3 linked regions of the Candidatus Microthrix parvicella Bio17-1 genome follow. The protein of the gene in region 2 interacts with the protein of the main gene of each other region in a pairwise test. Links are inferred from orthologs where the notes say so. Each region holds a gene or a part of one and is shown on either strand. Other genes may lie near its edges. The genes, in order: dnaE, MPARV_RS0104450 and ctaD.

What was found.
Region 1: the proteins of MPARV_RS0104450 (region 2) and dnaE interact in binary tests that used the Escherichia coli proteins (3 or more experiments, as listed by UniProt). The link is inferred for Candidatus Microthrix parvicella Bio17-1 from one-to-one orthologs.
Region 3: the proteins of MPARV_RS0104450 (region 2) and ctaD interact in binary tests that used the Escherichia coli proteins (3 or more experiments, as listed by UniProt). The link is inferred for Candidatus Microthrix parvicella Bio17-1 from one-to-one orthologs.

The regions. Positions count from the first base shown.
Region 1 is NZ_AMPG01000002.1:125,240-131,940, reverse strand. What follows is about bases 1,670-5,742. They hold dnaE (DNA polymerase III subunit alpha), read left to right. Parts: upstream 1,670-2,002; coding sequence 2,003-5,542; downstream 5,543-5,742. Other genes in these bases: MPARV_RS0108745 (hypothetical protein), read left to right, coding at 5,642-5,742; MPARV_RS0108755 (proteasome activator), read left to right, coding at 1,670-1,951. Also shown: MPARV_RS0108765 (RrF2 family transcriptional regulator), read right to left, coding at 1-45; MPARV_RS24650 (hypothetical protein), read left to right, coding at 48-218; MPARV_RS0108760 (alkaline phosphatase family protein), read left to right, coding at 226-1,335; more of MPARV_RS0108755, read left to right, coding at 1,355-1,669; more of MPARV_RS0108745, read left to right, coding at 5,743-6,328; MPARV_RS0108740 (nitroreductase family protein), read left to right, coding at 6,337-6,701. UniProt on the Escherichia coli protein: DNA polymerase III is a complex, multichain enzyme responsible for most of the replicative synthesis in bacteria. This DNA polymerase also exhibits 3' to 5' exonuclease activity. The alpha chain is the DNA polymerase catalytic subunit.
Region 2 is NZ_AMPG01000001.1:902,522-908,148, forward strand. Bases 1,753-4,751 are described here. They hold MPARV_RS0104450 (aminotransferase class I/II-fold pyridoxal phosphate-dependent enzyme), read left to right. Parts: upstream 1,753-2,563; coding sequence 2,564-3,940; downstream 3,941-4,751. Other genes in these bases: MPARV_RS0104445 (NAD-dependent epimerase/dehydratase family protein), read left to right, coding at 1,753-2,567; MPARV_RS0104460 (HNH endonuclease signature motif containing protein), read left to right, coding at 4,707-4,751. Also shown: MPARV_RS0104440 (acetyl-CoA C-acetyltransferase), read left to right, coding at 80-1,282; more of MPARV_RS0104445, read left to right, coding at 1,527-1,752; more of MPARV_RS0104460, read left to right, coding at 4,752-5,609. UniProt on the Escherichia coli protein: Shows aminotransferase activity with methionine and histidine as substrates, and to a lesser extent also with phenylalanine.
Region 3 is NZ_AMPG01000006.1:33,661-39,208, reverse strand. The notes cover bases 1,228-4,147. They hold ctaD (cytochrome c oxidase subunit I), read right to left. Parts: upstream 3,784-4,147; coding sequence 1,672-3,783; downstream 1,228-1,671. Other genes in these bases: coxB (cytochrome c oxidase subunit II), read right to left, coding at 3,806-4,147; MPARV_RS0118015 (cytochrome c oxidase subunit 3), read right to left, coding at 1,228-1,679. Outside these bases: MPARV_RS0118025 (ABC transporter permease), read left to right, coding at 1-519; MPARV_RS23110 (cytochrome C oxidase subunit IV family protein), read right to left, coding at 529-1,017; more of MPARV_RS0118015, read right to left, coding at 1,029-1,227; more of coxB, read right to left, coding at 4,148-4,969; MPARV_RS0118000 (hypothetical protein), read right to left, coding at 5,003-5,548. UniProt on the Escherichia coli protein: Cytochrome bo(3) ubiquinol oxidase is the terminal enzyme in the aerobic respiratory chain of E.coli that predominates when cells are grown at high aeration.

The sequences.
Region 1 (6,701 bases), on a different replicon or contig from region 2:
CAACAGCGCGCGGCTGGCGTAGTCGCCCCGGGTGGAGACCTTCATGGGTGGCACACTACGGCCCGGGCGCCTCGGGTGTCGGAGTTGAGTCCATGTTGGAATCCACCCGGGGCCGTGTGATCGACTGGCGTCAGTCGGGCACGCAGGGCCGGGCACCAGGGCAACGCAGCATGCTGAAGGCGACGGGTGAAGACGACATGATGAAGACGACATGGTGAAGACGACATGGTGAACGAGACGGCACCGGTGTTGCCGGACTACGCCGGGGCGTGCGTCACCGCCATCGTGCCGACGCTGCTCGACCCGTCGGGCGAGGTACCCGCATGGATGCCCCAGGAATTGGTGGGCGCCCGCCAGAGCGCCCTGTTGGTGATCGACGGGCTGGGCTGGGACCAGCTTGAGGAACGGGCACACCTGGCCCCCACCCTGGCGTCGCTTCCCCGGACTGCCATCACCACCGTGTGCCCCACCACCACCGCCACGGGTCTCACCTCGATCACCACGGGCCTGGCCCCCGGGGCACACGGAGTGATCGGGTACCGCATGGCGGTGAACCGCCAGATCCTCAACGTGCTTCGGTGGTCCACGCCCAGGGGCGACGCCCGCGAATCGATCGTGCCCAACGGCATCCAACCCAACGATGCGTTCGGGTCGGAGCGACCACCGGTGATCACGCGCGCCGAGTTCATCGCCACGGGCTTTACCGAGGCCCATCTGCAGCCCAGCCGATTTGAGGGCTACCGCATGCCCTCAACCATGGTGGTCGAGATCACGGCGGCGCTCGACCGTGGCGAGCCGTTCCTGTACGCCTACTACGACGGCATCGACAAGGTGGCCCACGAGTACGGGATGGGCGACCACTACGATGCCGAACTGATGGCGGTCGACCAGATGGTGCGGGCCATCATCTCCCGCCTGCCCCAGGGCGCAGCCCTGGTGGTCACCGCTGATCACGGCCAGGTGCAGGTGGGTGACAACACGATCACCCCTGACCGCGACCTGTTGAAGCTGGTGGACTTCCAGTCGGGCGAGGGCCGGTTCCGGTGGTTCCACACCCGCCCAGGATCGGCGTCCGAGCTGGTCGCAGGGTTCAACGAACGCTACGGGGACCAGGCGTGGGTGGTTACTCGCGAGCAAACGATTGAGGAGGGTTGGTGGGGGCCGAGGCTGACCGATCAAGCTGCCGCCATGCTTGGCGACGTGGCCCTGGTCGCTCGCGAACCGGTGGCGTTTTTGGATCCGGCGGACACCGGGCCGTTCGTGTTGCAGAGCCGTCACGGGTCGTTGACCAGCGCCGAGGTCATGGTGCCGCTGGTGGTGGCCAGGGGCTGGTAGGTCGGTACGATGGGCCATCATGGCCACTGATTCAGACACATCCCAGCCGGTCGACTCCCCGCCGGTCGCCGACAAGGGCCCAGGTGAGCGCCCCGAGGTTCTGGCCCGGGGCGTGGGCACGGCATCGGGCGGTGGGGCAGGGGGATCCGACGGCGGATCCGACGACGGCGAGCGAATCGATTCGCCGGCCAAGATCATCCGTGTGGGTTCAATGGTGAAGCAACTGCTGGAGGAGCTGCGCAACACGCCGCTCGACGAGGCGGCTCGGGATCACATGGTGGACATCTACGGTCGTTCCGTCGACGAGTTGCAGGCGTCGTTGTCGCCCGACCTGGCCGAGGAGCTCGATCGCCTCGCCCCCGATTTCGACGGGGACGAGGTGCCGTCGGAGGCCACGCTGCGCATCGCTCAGGCCCAGCTGGTGGGCTGGCTGGAGGGCCTGTTTCACGGCATTCAGGCCACGCTCGTCGCTCAGCAGATGGCGGCCCGTCAACAGTTGGAGGGCGTCCGCGGTCAACTGCCCGGTCCCGGCGGCATCCAAGGCCAGACCGAGGGCCCGATGGGCGGCGGCCCACCGCCAGGCGCTCCGGGTCGTGGCCCCACCGGCTATCTGTGATCGGAGTCTCGGGGTTCCGCGCGGATCACAAGCGTGTAGTTTCGTCGGTACATGCCTGACTCCTTCGTTCACCTTCATCAGCACACCGAGTTCTCGATGCTCGATGGTGCCTCGCGTATCGGGGAGGTGGTGGCGGCCGCCGCCAAGGACGGCCAACCGGCACTGGGCATCACCGACCACGGCAACATGTACGGGGTGCTCGACTTTTACAAGGAGGCGCGAGCCCAGGGGATCAACCCGATCATCGGGACCGAGGCCTACATGGCCTACGACAGCCGCTTTGAGCGTCCGTCACGGCGAGGTCGGGTGGACGACTCCGGCGGCGAGGTTGAGGGCGGCAGGAAGCTCTACTACCACCTCACGCTGCTGGCCGAGAACCTCACCGGCTACAAGAACCTCATCCAGCTGAGTTCCAAGGCGTTCCTCGAGGGGTACTACTACAAGCCACGGCTCGACTGGGAGTTGTTGTCGCAGCACGCCGAGGGCGTGATCGCCACCACCGGCTGCCTGGGTGGCCATGTGCTGCAGGCGCTGATGAACGAGAGCTTCGACGCGGCGCTGGAGAAGGCCGGTCGCCTGCAAGACATCTTTGGACGCGACAACCTGTTCGTCGAGATCCAGGATCACGGCATCCCCGAACAGCACAAGACCAACCCTCAACTGATCGAGATCGCCAAGCGCCTGAGGGCGCCGCTGCTGGCCACCAACGACGGCCACTACGTCACGCGTGAGGACGCCGAGGCCCACGACGCTCTGCTCTGCGTGCAGACCGGGTCGCTCGTCTCCGACGAAAAGCGGTTCAGGTTCCACGGTTCGGACCACTACCTGAAGTCGGCCCAGGAAATGCGACACCTGTTTCGCGAGGTGGAGGTGTCGTGCGACAACACCCTGTGGATCGCCGAGCGCTGCAACCTCGAAATCGAGTTCCCCGAGCCGGAACTGCCCCAGTTTCCGTTGCCCGAGGGCTACGCCACCGACACCGAGTATCTGAAGGCGCTGACCTACGAGGGCGCCCACATGCGTTGGGGCGCAACGCTCACCCCCGAGGCACGCGAGCGCATCGACTACGAGCTCGACGTCATCGACGAGATGGGCTACTCGTCGTACTTCATCATCACCTGGGACCTGATCAAGCACGCCCGTGACCTGAACATCCGGGTGGGTCCGGGCCGCGGCTCCGCGGCCGGCTGCGCGGTGGCCTACTGCCTTCGCATCACCGAACTGGATCCGATCCGCTACGACCTGCTTTTCGAACGGTTTCTCAACCCGGAGCGCGTGTCGATGCCCGATATCGACATGGACTTCGACTCTCGTTACCGGGACGAGATGATCCGCTATGCGGCCGAGCGGTACGGCCGCGAGCACGTCGCCCAGATCGTCACGTTCTCCACGATCAAGGCCCGTGCCGCGGTGCGCGACTCGGCGCGGGTGCTCGGCTACCCGTACTCGCTCGGCGACAAGGTGGCCAAGGCCATGCCGCCGCTGGTGATGGGCCGTGACACGCCGCTCTACGCCTGCCTGGAGGAGCACCCCAAGTACCTTGGCGGCTACAAGGTGGCCACCGAGCTGCGGGACATGTACGCCACCGATCCCGACGCAAAAAAGGTCATGGACGTCGCCAAGGGCATCGAGGGGCTGCGGCGCCAGGACGGCATCCACGCCGCCGCGGTGGTGATTACCAAGGGTCCGCTCACCGACTACCTGCCGATTCAGCGGAAGCCGGAATCCGGCGGCAACCCCGAGGATGCCCCGGTGGTGACCCAGTTCGAGGGGGGTACCTGCGAAGACCTCGGCCTGTTGAAGATGGACTTCCTCGGCCTGCGCAACCTTGACGTGATCTCGGACGCGCTCGAGCTGATCAGCGAGCATCGTGGCGTGGACGTCGACATCGACAACGTCGCGCTCGACGACCCCCCCACGTTCGCCATGTTGGCCAAGGGCGAGACCATCGGGGTCTTCCAGCTGGAGTCGCCTCCGATGCGGGCGTTGATTCGGGCGGTTGCCCCGGACAGCTTCGAGGACGTCGCCGCGCTCATCGCCCTGTACCGGCCGGGCCCCATGGGGGCCAACATGCACTACGACTACGCCGACCGCAAAAACGGACGCAAACCGGTCGACTTCTTCCACCCGGCGGCCGAGGAGGTGCTCAGCGACACCTACGGGCTGATGATCTACCAGGAGTCGGTGATGCGGGTGGCCCAACGCTTCGCCGGGTACTCCCTGGCCCAGGCCGACAACCTGCGTAAAGCCTGCGGCAAGAAGAAGCCCGAACTGATGATCAAGGAGCGGGCCAGCTTCGAGGAGGGCGTCGAGGCCACCGGTTTTGAGCGCTCGCTGGGTAAAGAACTGTTCGACATCATCGAGCGCTTTGCCGATTACGCCTTCAACAAGTCTCACAGCTACGGCTATGGGCTCGTCACCTATCAAACCGCCTATCTCAAAGCGAACTACCCCGAGGAGTACCTGGCGGCGCTCCTCACCTCGGTCAGTCACACGCTGGAAAAAGCCGCGGTCTACCTGGCCGAGTGCCGCTCGATGGGCATCACGGTCGAGGTGCCCGATATCAACCGGTCGGCGGCGTTTTTCACCCCGGGTGATCAGTCGATCATTTTCGGGCTGGCCGCGGTGCGCAACGTGGGGGAGGGGCTGGTCGACCTCATCGTCGCCGAGCGAGAGGCAAAGGGGCCCTTCACGGCCCGGGCGATCGACGGCCGTCCCATCGACGCGTTCGACGACTTCTGCCTGCGGGTGCCCTACGAGGTACTCAACAAGCGCACGATCGAGTCGATCATCAAGGCGGGAGGTTTCGACCGCTGTGATCTACCCCGCAAGGGTCTGCTGTTGCGCATGGAGGAGCGGATCGACCACATCGTCGCCCGCCGTCGCGAGCACGACATGGGCGTGATGTCGTTGTTTGGTTCGGGCGGTGACGAGCCCACCATCGACGAACATCCGGTGACCGACGTGGAGTTCGACAAGGCCGAACGCCTCAGCCACGAAAAGGAGATGCTCGGCCTGTACGTGTCGGATCACCCCCTGATGGGCTACGAGGAGGCGCTCGGCCGCAAGACCGACGGCCCGCTGTCGGAGCTGTCCGAACTGTCCGACGGTGCCTCGCGTTCGATCGGCGGCGTCGTCACCAACCTGCAGCGCAAGTGGACCAAAAAGGGCGACCTGATGGCCATCTTCCAGCTGGAGGACCTGCAGAGCCAGATCGAGGTCATGGTCTTTCCTCGCACGATGACCGAGCACGGTCACAAGCTGGATGACGATGTGCTGGTGATCGTGAACGGTCGGGTGGATCAGCGCGACGACACCCCCAAGTTCATCGCCTTCGACATCGAGGTGTTCGATGGTGCGGAGGCCACCTCCGACAACCCCCTGAACCTGAGGATCAGCCCGTCCAAATTGGACGACGCGCTGGTGGAGGAGCTTCGCCGGGTGATCCTGGAGTTTCCTGGTCGGTCCGAGGTCCACATCGACCTCGGCGGCTCGTCGGTGCATCTGCGACCGCCGTTCTGTGTCAACCATTCAGCTTCGTTGATCTCCGAATTGCGCGTGTTGTTGGGCACCTCGGCAGTGGTGCTCTAAGGGCTGCGCCAGTCCATGAACTGAGTGTTTCGGTTTGCAAATCTCGCAGTTTGACGCTGAACTAGTGCGGCCACCACTGCGGCCCAGACGGGGGAACACATGGCGTTTAAGACCTACACGAAGGACTGCACCGCGCTGAGCGATGCCGAGTTGACCGAGATGGCCGACCTGGCGGCGGAGTGTGAGCGCGGCTTCGATGTCGGCCTGCTCTCCAAACAGCGTGAGGAGTGGGTGCTGGTCACCCTCATTCGGGAGGCCGACGAGGTCGAGTCGCTCGTCGGTTACTCGTACTCCACCCTCGAACGCATCGGAGGAACTCCAGCGGTGCTGCTGGGATTGGCGTACGTGCGTCGTTCCGATGACCGGGACGATGTGCTCAATGCGGTGATGTCGGCCAACTACCACCGGGCCCTGATGGCCTTCCCCGACGAGGACGTGCTGTTGGGGTGCCGCATGGTCAACCCCGGGGCCATGGCCGGTTTCGAGCGGCTGGAGGACATTCAGCCCCACCCCGATGTGGAGGCCGGGGGCGAGGAGCGTCAGTGGGGGCGACGCCTGGCCAAGCGTTTCAGCATTGGCGCCTCACGCTACGCCGCCAAGGCCTTTACCGTTGAGGGTGATGGCTCGTTCCCACCCTGTCTCGATTTCAAGCCACTCGATTCGGCCACCATCGACCCCAAGGTGGCCGAGATGTTCGCCCATCTCGATGTCGACAATGGCGACTCGCTCATCACCTACGGGTGGGCGATGGAGGAAGAGCTGCGCGGCTACACCAAGCCGGACTGAGGCCACCGATGCCCGGCAACCTGGCCGACGGCTCGCTGGCGGTCGTGATGGGTCGGCGACGCATGTGTCGAGATTTCTCGGGTGAGGCTCTGAAGCCCGACCAGTTGGAACGACTGCTCAACCTGGCCCGGCGTGCGCCGTCGGCGGGTTTCACCCAGGGAGTCGCCTTCGTCAGCCTGGAACGATTCTCCGACGACCGCGCGGGGGCCGGTCGCGCCGACCCGCGTCGCGCCGATCCGGTGGAGGCCTACTGGAACCTCACACTTCCGCCGTCGCGTCGAGCTTCGTTCGCCTGGCCGGGTCTGCTCGATGCTCCGGTGCTGGTCACGTTGTGGGTGCGACCGGAGGCGTGGGTTGAGCGCTACGGCTGTGA
Region 2 (5,627 bases):
TGAGCGCTCGATCCAGCCGTCGACCGCTCCTGGTCGATCGGCGTCGCCGGCATTCAGCCGACCCACTACCGGAGGAAACATGCCCGAAGCAGTCATCGTCGCCACCGCCCGCAGCCCCATCGGTCGGGCCATGAAGGGCTCCCTGAAGGACATGCGCCCGGACGACCTGTCCGCCCAGGTGCTGACCGACCTGATGAGCAAGGTCCCGCAGATCACCCCCGACCACATCGACGACCTGATCATGGGCTGTGGTCAGCCGGCCGGCGAGTCCGGTCACAACATCGGTCGGGCCACCGCCGTGCTCATGGGCTGGAACCAGGTCCCCGGTGTCACCGTCAACCGCTACTGCTCCTCGTCCCTGATGACGATCCGCATGGCCGCACACGCCATCAAGGCCGGCGAGGGCGACTGCTTTGTCGCAGCCGGGGTCGAGACGGTCAGCCGGTTCATCTACGGCATGGCCGATGGTCCCCACAACCCGCTCTTCGCCGACGCCGAGGCACGCACCGCCACGCTGGCCGAAGGCAACGAAGCCGACTGGGCGCCCCACGACAACCTGCCCGACGTGTACATCGCCATGGGCCAGACCGCCGAGAACGTGGCCGAGTACAAGCAGGTCAGCCGCGAGGCGCAGGACGAGTTCGCCGCCCGCAGCCAGAACCTGTCCGAGCAAAGCCTGGACGAGGGCTACTGGGCGGACGAGATCACCCCGATCACGCTGCCAGACGGCACCGTCGTCAAGGACGATGACGGCATCCGTCGTGGCACCACCGCCGAGAAGCTGTCCGGCCTTCAGCCCGTGTTCCGCCCAGGCGGCACCGTGACGGCCGGCAATGCCTGCCCGCTCAACGATGGCGCTGCCGGCGTCGTCGTCATGTCGGACACCCTGGCCAAGGAGTTGGGGCTGACCCCGCTGGCCCGCATCGTGTCTTCCGGCGTGTCCGGCCTGAACCCCGAGATCATGGGCCTCGGCCCGGTCGAGGCGATCAAGCAGGCGCTCGGGCGAGCCAACATGTCGATCGACGATATCGACCTGGTCGAGATCAACGAGGCGTTCGCCGCACAGGTGCTGCCGTCCGCCGACGAGTTGGGCATCCCGATGGACAAGCTGAACACCCGCGGCGGCTCAATCGCACTGGGCCACCCGTTCGGCATGACCGGCGCCCGCATCATGACCACCCTCATCCACAACCTCCAGACCGCAGACAAGACCTTCGGTGTGGAAAGCATGTGCGTCGGCGGCGGTCAGGGCATGGCCATGGTGGTCGAGCGTCTGAGCTGACAACACCCACACCAATGGAGGAGCTCCTCAGAGCGACCTCCGCAGCGAGCCCCACCTCATCGCCCAAGCGGCGACCACGGTGGGGCTCGCTTGCATTCCAGGCCCGTGTGCGCCTCGGCGGCTTATGGCGCCGCGGCCGTGGCCGTGGCCGTGGCCGTGGTCGTGACCCGTGGGCCGTGACCCGTGGTCACAGGCGTTGGGCGCGACGGCTGGACGGTGCCACCATGGTGTCCGGGAGGCATACGTGAAGGTTCTGGTCACTGGTGGTACAGGTTTGGTCGGGTCGCATACCGCCGCGGCGCTCTTGCGGGACGGCCATGAGGTGAGGCTGTTGGTTCGTCGACCGGAACGGATCGCCCGGACCTTCCGCCCGTTCGCCACCGAGCCAACCGAGGTGATGGTGGGGGACGCCACCGACCGGGAAGCGGTACACCGGGCGATCGACGGCTGTGACGCCGTGCTGCACGCCGCCGCCACCGTTGCGCTCAAGCGCAGCGATGCCGAGCGGGTTAACCGCCTCAACACACAGGCGGCAGAAACCGTGCTGGAACTGGCCTCCGCAGCCCGGTTGGATCCGATCATCTCGGTGTCGTCGGTGTCGGTGTTCGACCTGGACGAATCGGTCGTCACCGTCAACTCGCCGTTGAGTTCCGTCGCTCACGGCTACTCCCGTGCCAAATGCGATGCCGAGCGATTTGCTCGGGGGATGCAGGTCGCCGGCGCCCCGGTGACCATCACCTACCCGGGCGGTGTTTTCGGTCCAATCGTGCCGGGCGCCACGTTGCCTGCCATGCACCAGGCGGCCATCTCTTGGATTCGCGACCGTTGGGTGCTGCCCAGCGGCCTCAACCTGGTGGATGTACGCGACGTTGCCGCCGCCCACGTTGCGATGATGCGCCCCGGCCGCGGACCCCGCCGATTCATGCTGGGTGGACACTTTGTGCGCTGGGGCGAACTGGCCGACATTCTCGACGAAATGACCGGACGGGCTCCAAGGCGTCGAAGGGTGCCGGGCGCCGTCATGCGCGGATTGGGGCGCGTCGCCGAAGCCGCCCCGGTGCGTGCCCCCGTGGACTTCGAACTAACTCGTGAGGCCATGGAGAACGCCACCCGGATGGTCCCGGTGGACTCAACCCCGACGCTCGACACCCTGGGCATCGTGTTTCGAGATCGATGGAGCACCATCGCCGACACCTACCGATGGCTCGTCGCCGAGGGGCACGTCGATCCCCAATGGGCGGGCCGTCTGAACGTCACCACCCCGGAAGGTTCGATCACGAGATGAGCAACGCCCACAGCTCCTCGGCTCACCCTTCGCCCGAAGGCGCATCACCCGAAGGCGCATCACCCGAAGGCGCATCACCCGAAGGCGCAACGCCCGAAGCCATCGGCGCTTCGTCGACAGACACGCCGGAGCGAACCGCCCCAGGCAACTCTGCCCTCAGCACCTCTGCCCCGGGCACCAAGGCCCGGAGGCCATTGCTCTCGACCCACCATCCGCTGGCCGACGTTGGCACCACGATCTTCGCAGAGATGGGCGCGCTGGCCACTGCCCACGGCGCCATCAACCTCGGTCAAGGAGCACCCGACGCAGACGGTCCCATCGAGATGATCGAGGCAGCCGCCGCAGCACTTCGGTCCGGTCCCAACCAGTACGCCCCCGCCACCGGCATTCCCGAGTTGCGTCAGGCCATCGCACACCACCAGCGGCACTACTACGACCTCGAGGTCGACCCCGACGCCGGCGTGTTGGTGACCGTCGGCTGCACGGAAGGCATCGCTGCATCGGTGCTCGGCATCTGTGCCCCGGGGGACGAGGTGATCGTGCTTGAGCCCAGCTACGACAGCTACGGAGCGGTCGCAGCGCTGGCGGGTGCACGCCTGGTACCGGTGACGCTCCGTCCGCCGAAGTGGCGGCTCGACGGCGATGCGCTCGAGGCCGCCGTCACCGACCGCACCCGGGCCCTGCTGATCAACTCGCCCCACAACCCCACCGGGCGGGTGCTCGACGACGAAGAGCGCAACGCCATCGCCAAGGTGGCCATCGATGCAGACCTGGTGGTGATCACGGACGAGGTCTACGAACACCTGTGCTTCGACGGTCACCGCCACGTACCTCTGGCCACCATGCCGGGCATGTTCGAGCGCACCATCACCCTGTCATCGGCGGGCAAGACCTTTGCGCTGACGGGATGGAAGGTGGGCTGGGCATCCGGTCCACCAGAACTGATCAAAGCGGTGCGGCGCACTCAGCAGTTCCTCACCTACACCTCTCCCGGCGCGCTTCAGAGGGGTGTCGTCGCCGGATTGGCGATGGGTGAGGCACCGATCGACGCGGTACGGGCCGGACTCGACCAGCAGCGAGGTCTGCTGTTGGATGTCCTCGCCGGGGTGGGATTCGACGTGACCCCGCCCGAGGCCGGCTACTTCATTACCGCAGATGCCTCGTGGACCGGCGTGGCTGACGGCCGTGACTTCTGCCTGCGACTCCCCGAGGCTGTGGGCGTGGGTGCCATCCCGTTGGGCGCGTTCTACGTCGACCCAGACCGCGGCGGGGCAATGGTGCGGTTTGCCTTCTGCAAACAACCCGATCAGATTGCCGAGGCCGGCCGCCGCCTCTCCGCGCTGACCCAAGGACCGTTGCGTTCATCCTCGTAGGCCTCAGCGACGGCGCCGATCACCACCGCTCAGCATCCCACAACAATCCCTGGACTTACGAACACATGTTCGGTATCATGGTTGTTGTCATCACAGCTCGTTTCGGCACCTCATCCGAGGTTTATCAACCGGGTGAGGTTTCGGAGGCGGACGAGTTCTTCGAGTTTCAACGGGAGGTGAGTTCTATGAATTGCTTGTGCAGAGGACTCTCTGCCGGTCGAGCCGTATCCGGATTGGACCTGGCAGCCTTGGATGCCGAGCTGACCGCGTTGGCCAAGGTCGACTCGGCGGTCGCCGCCCGCCGATCGCTGGTGGCCGCCGAGGTGAAGCGCCGTCGAAGTGATCCAGCGGATCGACTCACCAAAGCCGGGGGAATGTCGTCCCGGGAGGCGAACCGGGCAGCCAAAACCGCCGAAGGGTTGGAAAAGTTGTCCAAAACCCGTGAGGCGCTCGCGGCTGGCGAGATGAGCAAGGGCCAGGCCGAGCAACTCGCGTCACGCATGAACAAACCGGCGCTCGCCAAGCACGTGCGCGCCAACGAAGAAGCGTTGTTGGAGCGAGCAAGAGGCGAAAGCACCGACGAGTTCGCCCGCACCATGCGTAAGGACGACCTCGACGGTTCACCCGACGGCGGCAACACCCAGGCCCGGTGTCAGCGACGGGCCCGCATGGCCTCCATGTGGATCGATCCTGACACCGGCATGCATCACCTGTTCGCCAAGTTTGATCCGGTCACCGGCGCCCGGGTCTCAACCCGCTTCAGGCCATGGTCGACAAACTTTGGAGGGCCGAGAACCTGGCTGGAGGCGTCCGAAACAAGCGTCAGGTCGATCAACGCCGCGCCGATGCCCTCGAAACCCTCATCTGCCAGTCCGCCGGCACAAGCACAAGCACCGGCACGGGCACCAGCACCAGCACCAGCACCAGCACGAGCAAGGGCGATCAGGTCGACCCGCACAGCGGCAGCACCCCCAACGACAGCACCCCCACCAACGACACCGCTGCCGTGCCGACTCCTGACCACACCTTGCCCACCGCCCAAGCTCCGCTGCCACCCCCTCCAAACCACACGCAACTGCTCGTCATCGCCAACCTCGACCTTCTCAGCCAACAACTCGGCGCCGGCACGCTCGAAGACGGCACTCCGCTGCCCATCGACACGATCGCTCGGCTGGCCTGCGATGCCGAGATCATCCCTGCCATCTTCGGGGCAAAGGGCCAACCGTTGTGGCTCGGCCGCCGAACACGCCTCGCCACATCGGCTCAAAGGCTGGCAGTCACCGCTCGCGATCTCGGCTGCATCGTCTGCCACGCCTCCCCCGAGTTCTGCCAGGTTCACCACATCACCTGGTGGTCAGCGGGCGGCGGCACCGATCTCGATAACCTTTGCATCGTCTGTTCAAGGCACCACACCATGATCCACGAACAAGGCCTCACCATCGCCAAGACCTCCGACGGCATGAAGGTTCAACCACCCCCTGCCAGGGCGTTCCGAATGGTCACCCAACCGCCCGACGGCACCGGCGACCCACCATTGGATACCCAGCAACCGAACAGGTCACAGCAACCAGACACTCGGCAACCAGACACCCGGCAGCGGCCAGGCCCACCCCAACGGCTATCCCGCCAATCTCCCGGCGGGCCACCCCGGGATGCCACAGCAGCGTAGGTGGAAGAGGCAGGCGAG
Region 3 (5,548 bases), on a different replicon or contig from region 2:
CTTGGCATCGGCACGGGATTCGACCGCAACTACGGCGTCCTGAAGCGCCTCGGTGCCACCCCGCTGGGGCGTGGCCGCTGGTTGGCCGCCAAAGTGGCCACAGTGGCCACCATTGAAGTGGGCCAGGTGGCCATGCTGGGCGCCGTCGGTGCGGCCCTCGGCTGGCGGCCTCCCGCCACCTGGCCGCTGGGCATCGTGGCCCTTGCGCTCGGCACGGCTGCCTTCGCCGGCATCGGCCTGGCTCTGGCGGGCGCGCTTCCCGCACTGGCAAATCTGGCGGCCACCAACAGCGTGTACCTGGTGCTGCTGCTCATCGGCGGCATGGTGGTACCTCTGGAGAAATTCCCCGGCCCGCTCGCCGCCCTGGCTCATGGCCTTCCCGCAGCGTCACTCTCCGGCCTGGTCATCACCACCATGGGCCCTGAGAAATTCGCCACGGGCCCACTCTGGCTGGTGCTCACCTTGTGGGCGATCGGGGCACCGCTCGTCGCAGCCAAGACCTTTCGCTGGGACGGCTAAAGGTCTTGGCTATCCGCCGGGTGTGAGCGCCGCGTCAAGGGGCACCGTCGTCTGCGGAGGCGGTGGGTCATTGAACTCCGGGATGCCCGAGTCCACCCAGAACACAAAGACGGAGAGCACGGCGGTGTACACGATCACCGCAGCGATGGCGCCCCCGTAGAACACCCTGCTCAGCACTTTGCTCTCATAGCGCAGGTGCATAAAGAACCCGGCCACCATGAGGAACTTGATCAACATCAAGACCATCAGGATCGGACCATAGATCCTGCCGTTGTCGAGGAGTTCGGGCAGTGCGATCTCGATGGCGGTCAGCACCGCCAGCAATGCGCCAACCTTGACATAGATCATGTCGGAGTGGTGCACCATGCGATCGAGGCCGGGATCGGCCTCAAGGGTGGCCATTTCAGCGGCGGTCAGCGTGTCGTGCTCGCTGAATGGCGAGCCGGGTAGTGACTCGATGCTGGACGAACCCGAGTCTTCAGGGCTGGTGGTGCTCACGGGAGACGCTCCTACTTGATCAGGTAGACGACGGTGAAGATGAGAATCCACACCACATCGACGAAGTGCCAATACAAGCCGATGATCTCCACCGACTCGGCCTTGGATTGGGGGATCCGGTCCTTGAACGACAGCACCAGCAACGTCAGCAGCATGAGGATGCCGAAACTGACGTGGACACCGTGAAACCCGGTGAGAGTGAAGAATGCCGACGACGACACGTTGGTCGTGTAGCCGAAACCCTCCCTGACGAACTCGGTGAACTCGTACACCTGACCACCGATGAAGATCGCACCAAGAAACGCTGTGGTTCCCAGCCAGAGCCGCAGGCGGTGATGGTCACCGCGTGCGATTGAGGTCACCGCCAACACCATGGTCAGCGAGCTCATAAGCAACACGAACGAACTGGCCGAGGTGAACGCAATGTCGAACACATCGGAGATTCGCTCGGTGGACCCGGAGATGCCAGGTGCAAGCGGGCGGTTCTTGTACAGCAGGTAGGTGGAGATCAAGCCACCGAAGAGCATGCAGTCCGAGCCGAGAAACACCCACATGCCCAACTTCTCGTTGGAGACGCCGGTGCCGGTGTCATGGACCGCTCCATGACCGTGGCCGGCCTCGGAGCCGTCAGCGCCCGCAGTGATCGTGGCGGTATCAGACATTGGCGGGCTCCTCGGTTGCAACCTTCGCGTCGCTCACCTGCATGTCGGCGGCAGCTGCGTCGGTTGGCTCGTCCTGATCCGACCCGTCGGAGAGGGCCGTCTCGGCATCCTCGGAGGGGCCGACGTCGTGGTGCGCATCGTGAGCTGTATCGACGTCATCGGGTGGTTCCAACGCCCAGCCGACCATGCCGGCGATGACCAGCGCAGCGCCGAGCACGGCAAACCACAGGTTGAAGATGACCCCGTAACCGATGAACGGCAGGCCCGAGGCCAGCAGGATGGGCTGGTAGGACGGCGACGGAAGGTGCACGCCGACCGAATCGCCCTTCTGTGCGACATCCTCGATGTTTGCGATACGCACCGGGCGGCCGTCCTCATCGTGGCCGTACTTCAGGTACCAGGCCTCGTCGAGCTCGTGCACGGTGGGGATCGGGTCATAGTTGTACTCGGGAGTGGGGCACGGGATGGTCCACTCCAGGGTTCGGGCGTCCCATGGGTCCGGCCCGACGGCTACCGGGTTGGCCTTGTGAGCCTTGTAGCTGGAGTAGACGTTGTAGAGGAACAGGGCAACGCCGATGGCCATGGTGTAGGCGCCGATACTGGCCACCATGTTCCAGAGGTTGAAACCCTGGTAGTCGCTGTAGGTGAAGATCCGGCGGCTCATACCTTCCATGCCCAACACGTGCATCGGCCCGAAGGTGGCGTTGAAACCCACGAACACGAACCAGAATGCAACCTTGCCCAGCTTTTCCTGGAGCAGGTAGCCGAAGATCTTCGGGTACCAGTAGTAGACGGCCGCCAGGAAGCCCAAGACTCCCCCACCGAAGATCACGTAATGGAAGTGAGCGACGATGTAATAGGTGTCCGTCTGTTGTTGGTCGGCCGAGGCGAAGGCGTGGGTCACGCCCGACAGTCCACCGATGGTGAACATGGCAACGAAGGCAACCGAATACATCATGGCCACCGTCATGCGGATACGGCCGCCCCACATGGTGGCCATCCAGTTGAGCACCTTCACGCCGGTTGGTACTGCGATGGTCATGGTTGCCAACGAGAACGCGGTGACCGACATGGGCCCCATGCCCGAGGCGAACATGTGGTGCGCCCACACGCCGAAGCCCAGGAAGCCGATGGCGATACCTGAGAACACCACGAAGCGATAGCCAAACAGCGGCTTACGGCTGAACACAGGGATGATGTCGGACACGATGCCGAAGGCCGGCATCACGATGATGTACACCTCGGGGTGGCCGAAGATCCAGAACAGGTGCTGCCACAGGAACGGATCGCCACCCTTGGATGCGTTGAAGAAGGTGGCGCCGAAACGACGGTCAAAGGTCAGCAGGAACAACGCCACCGAAATGACCGGCACTGCGAATGCAAGCAGGAACTGGGTGACGAGGGACATCCAGGTGGTGGTCGGAATACGCCACCACGTCATGCCCGGAGCCCTCATGTTGAACACCGTCACAATGAGGTTGATCGAGCCGATCAGTGAGGCGAGGCCCACGATCTGGAGACCGACCGCATAAAAGTCGATGCCGTGGCTGGGTGAAAAGACCACGCTGGAGTTGGGTGCGTAGTTGAACCAGCCACCATCGGCCCCGCCGCCGAGGAACCACGAGCTGTTCACGAAGATGGCGCCAAACAGGTAGACCCAATAGCTCAGCGCATTCATTCGGGGAAAGGCCACATCCCTGGCACCGATCTGCAGCGGGATGATGTAGTTCATGATGCCTGCAGCGAACGGCATGATGAAGAGGAAGATCATCGTGATGCCGTGCATCGTGAAGACCTGGTTGTACAGGTCGGCTGACAGCAACTTCTGACCCGGCGCAGCAAGTTGCGCACGAATCAGCAACGCTTCGCTCCCGCCGATCACGAAGAACACCATGGCCGTGCAGGCATACATGATGCCGATGCGCTTGTGGTCCACCGTGGTGATCCAAGAGCGCCAACCGGTGGTGCTCTGCGGGCGGGTGAAGACGCCAAGAGGCCGCGCCGGCTGCGCTCCGTTGGTGGATGGCACTAAGGCCCCCGAGCCGTTGCCGTCTGGGTCGACGGTTGCCGGGAGGTCTTTCTTGTCTGGTTCAACGATCGTCATGTTGGTCCTTCGATCCGTTGGGTCAGTTGAGGGTGACGAGATAGGCGACCAGGGCATCGATTGTGGCCGGGTCGAGGTTGAGGTTCGGCATGCCCTGCTGGTTGTCGGGCATCATCGGTTTCATGGCTTTTGGATCTGTCAGCCAGTCCTTGAGGTTGCCCTCATCGGGCTTTCCGTCCTCGTAGTGAAGGGGGAACATGTTGCCCGAAAAGCGCTCCCTGGACATCAGGTGAGTGAGGTTTGGCGCCACGCCGGGTCGGACGGTGGGCACGGCTTTGCCGTCGAGGCCCTTGTAGTCGGCCACCGGCCCCGCATTGCTGTACTCGCCCTCGGCCGTCAATCCGTTCACCTGGTGGCAGTAGGCGCACTGCGACAGAAAGGCCGTGCGACCCTCCTCGGCCAACTTGTTGCCCGGCTCTGCGGGGGACGCGGTCTGATCGGTCACCCACTGGTCGTAGTCCGCCGGGGTCAAGGCCTTGACCTCCATGCGCATGTAACCGTGCGACAGTCCACAGAATTCGGTGCACTGACCTTCGTAAATGCCTGGCTTGTTGGCATTGATGGCCATGAAGTGTGTGGAGCCTGGACTGGCATCCATCTTTCCATTCAGCGCGGGGATCCAGAACGAATGGATGACGTCGCGGCTGCGGATATTCAGTTCAACTTGACGGCCCGCCGGTACCACCATCTGGTTTGCGGTGATGATGTCGGGTTGACCATCGGAGTCGAGGTCGTATCGATACTCCCACCACCACTGCTGTCCGTACACGTCGACATGGATGGCGTCTGGAACCCGCTGCTCCAGCTTGAAGATCGTCTGGACGTTCAGGACGGCCAGACCAGCCAGCAGGATCGCCGGCAGAGCAGTCCAAGTGAGCTCGAGCGGGGTGTTGCCATGGATCTGCACCGGGTCGTTCTCACCATGCTCTTCGCCCCGGCGACGGCGGAACTTGATCACGATGACCACGATCACCACCTGCACGACGACAAACACCACGCCGGCGATGATGAAGATCGGCTTGACGAGGGTGTGGATCGTGTCCGCCTGCTGTCCCTTGGGGCTGAGGGTGGTCAGCGGATAGGTGTCCTGGTTGCCACACGACGCCAACGCCGCCACCAAGGCGACGCCAACCACGCCGTGCACGGTGCGGCGAACCGGTGCGGGAAGTCTGCTGAGGAGGTTCATAGAAGGGTCCATCGGTCGAGTTGGAACAAGTGCTTACGCTGCCACCAGGGCGGATGGCCCCGGTGCAGAGATCGAGGACGGCATCGCACCAGTCTGGCCCTGGTTGTCCACCAGCAGCCAGGCGGCCTCATTGTCCTCGGGATGCTCTTTGTGATCGTCGGCCAGACCGCCCCAGATGCCGGCGCCGATCACGATGACGCCAAACAGGATCACCACGGCCAACACGACGCCACGATTGATGGTGGGCCGAGCCGACAGCGCGAATGCGGTGGACATGACGGCCAGCGCCAACCCGGCGGCAATGATCGCTGCGCCCATACCGGCGGTGGCCAGGAAGAGACGGGAAAGCGCAAACACCACGATGCCAAGACCGACCGCAACGCCCACCGGCACCTCAAGAGGCCACAAAACCCGGCGGCGCGCCGTGCGGTTGACCTCCGGATCGGCCGAGGTGCGCTCGCTCCAGACGGTCAGTGTCCACTCGGCACCGATCAGGAACGCAGCGAACAAACCCAGACCAAAGAGAAACGGCTGGAACGACAGGCCGACCACTGCGATACCGAGGGCAAGGGCAAACAG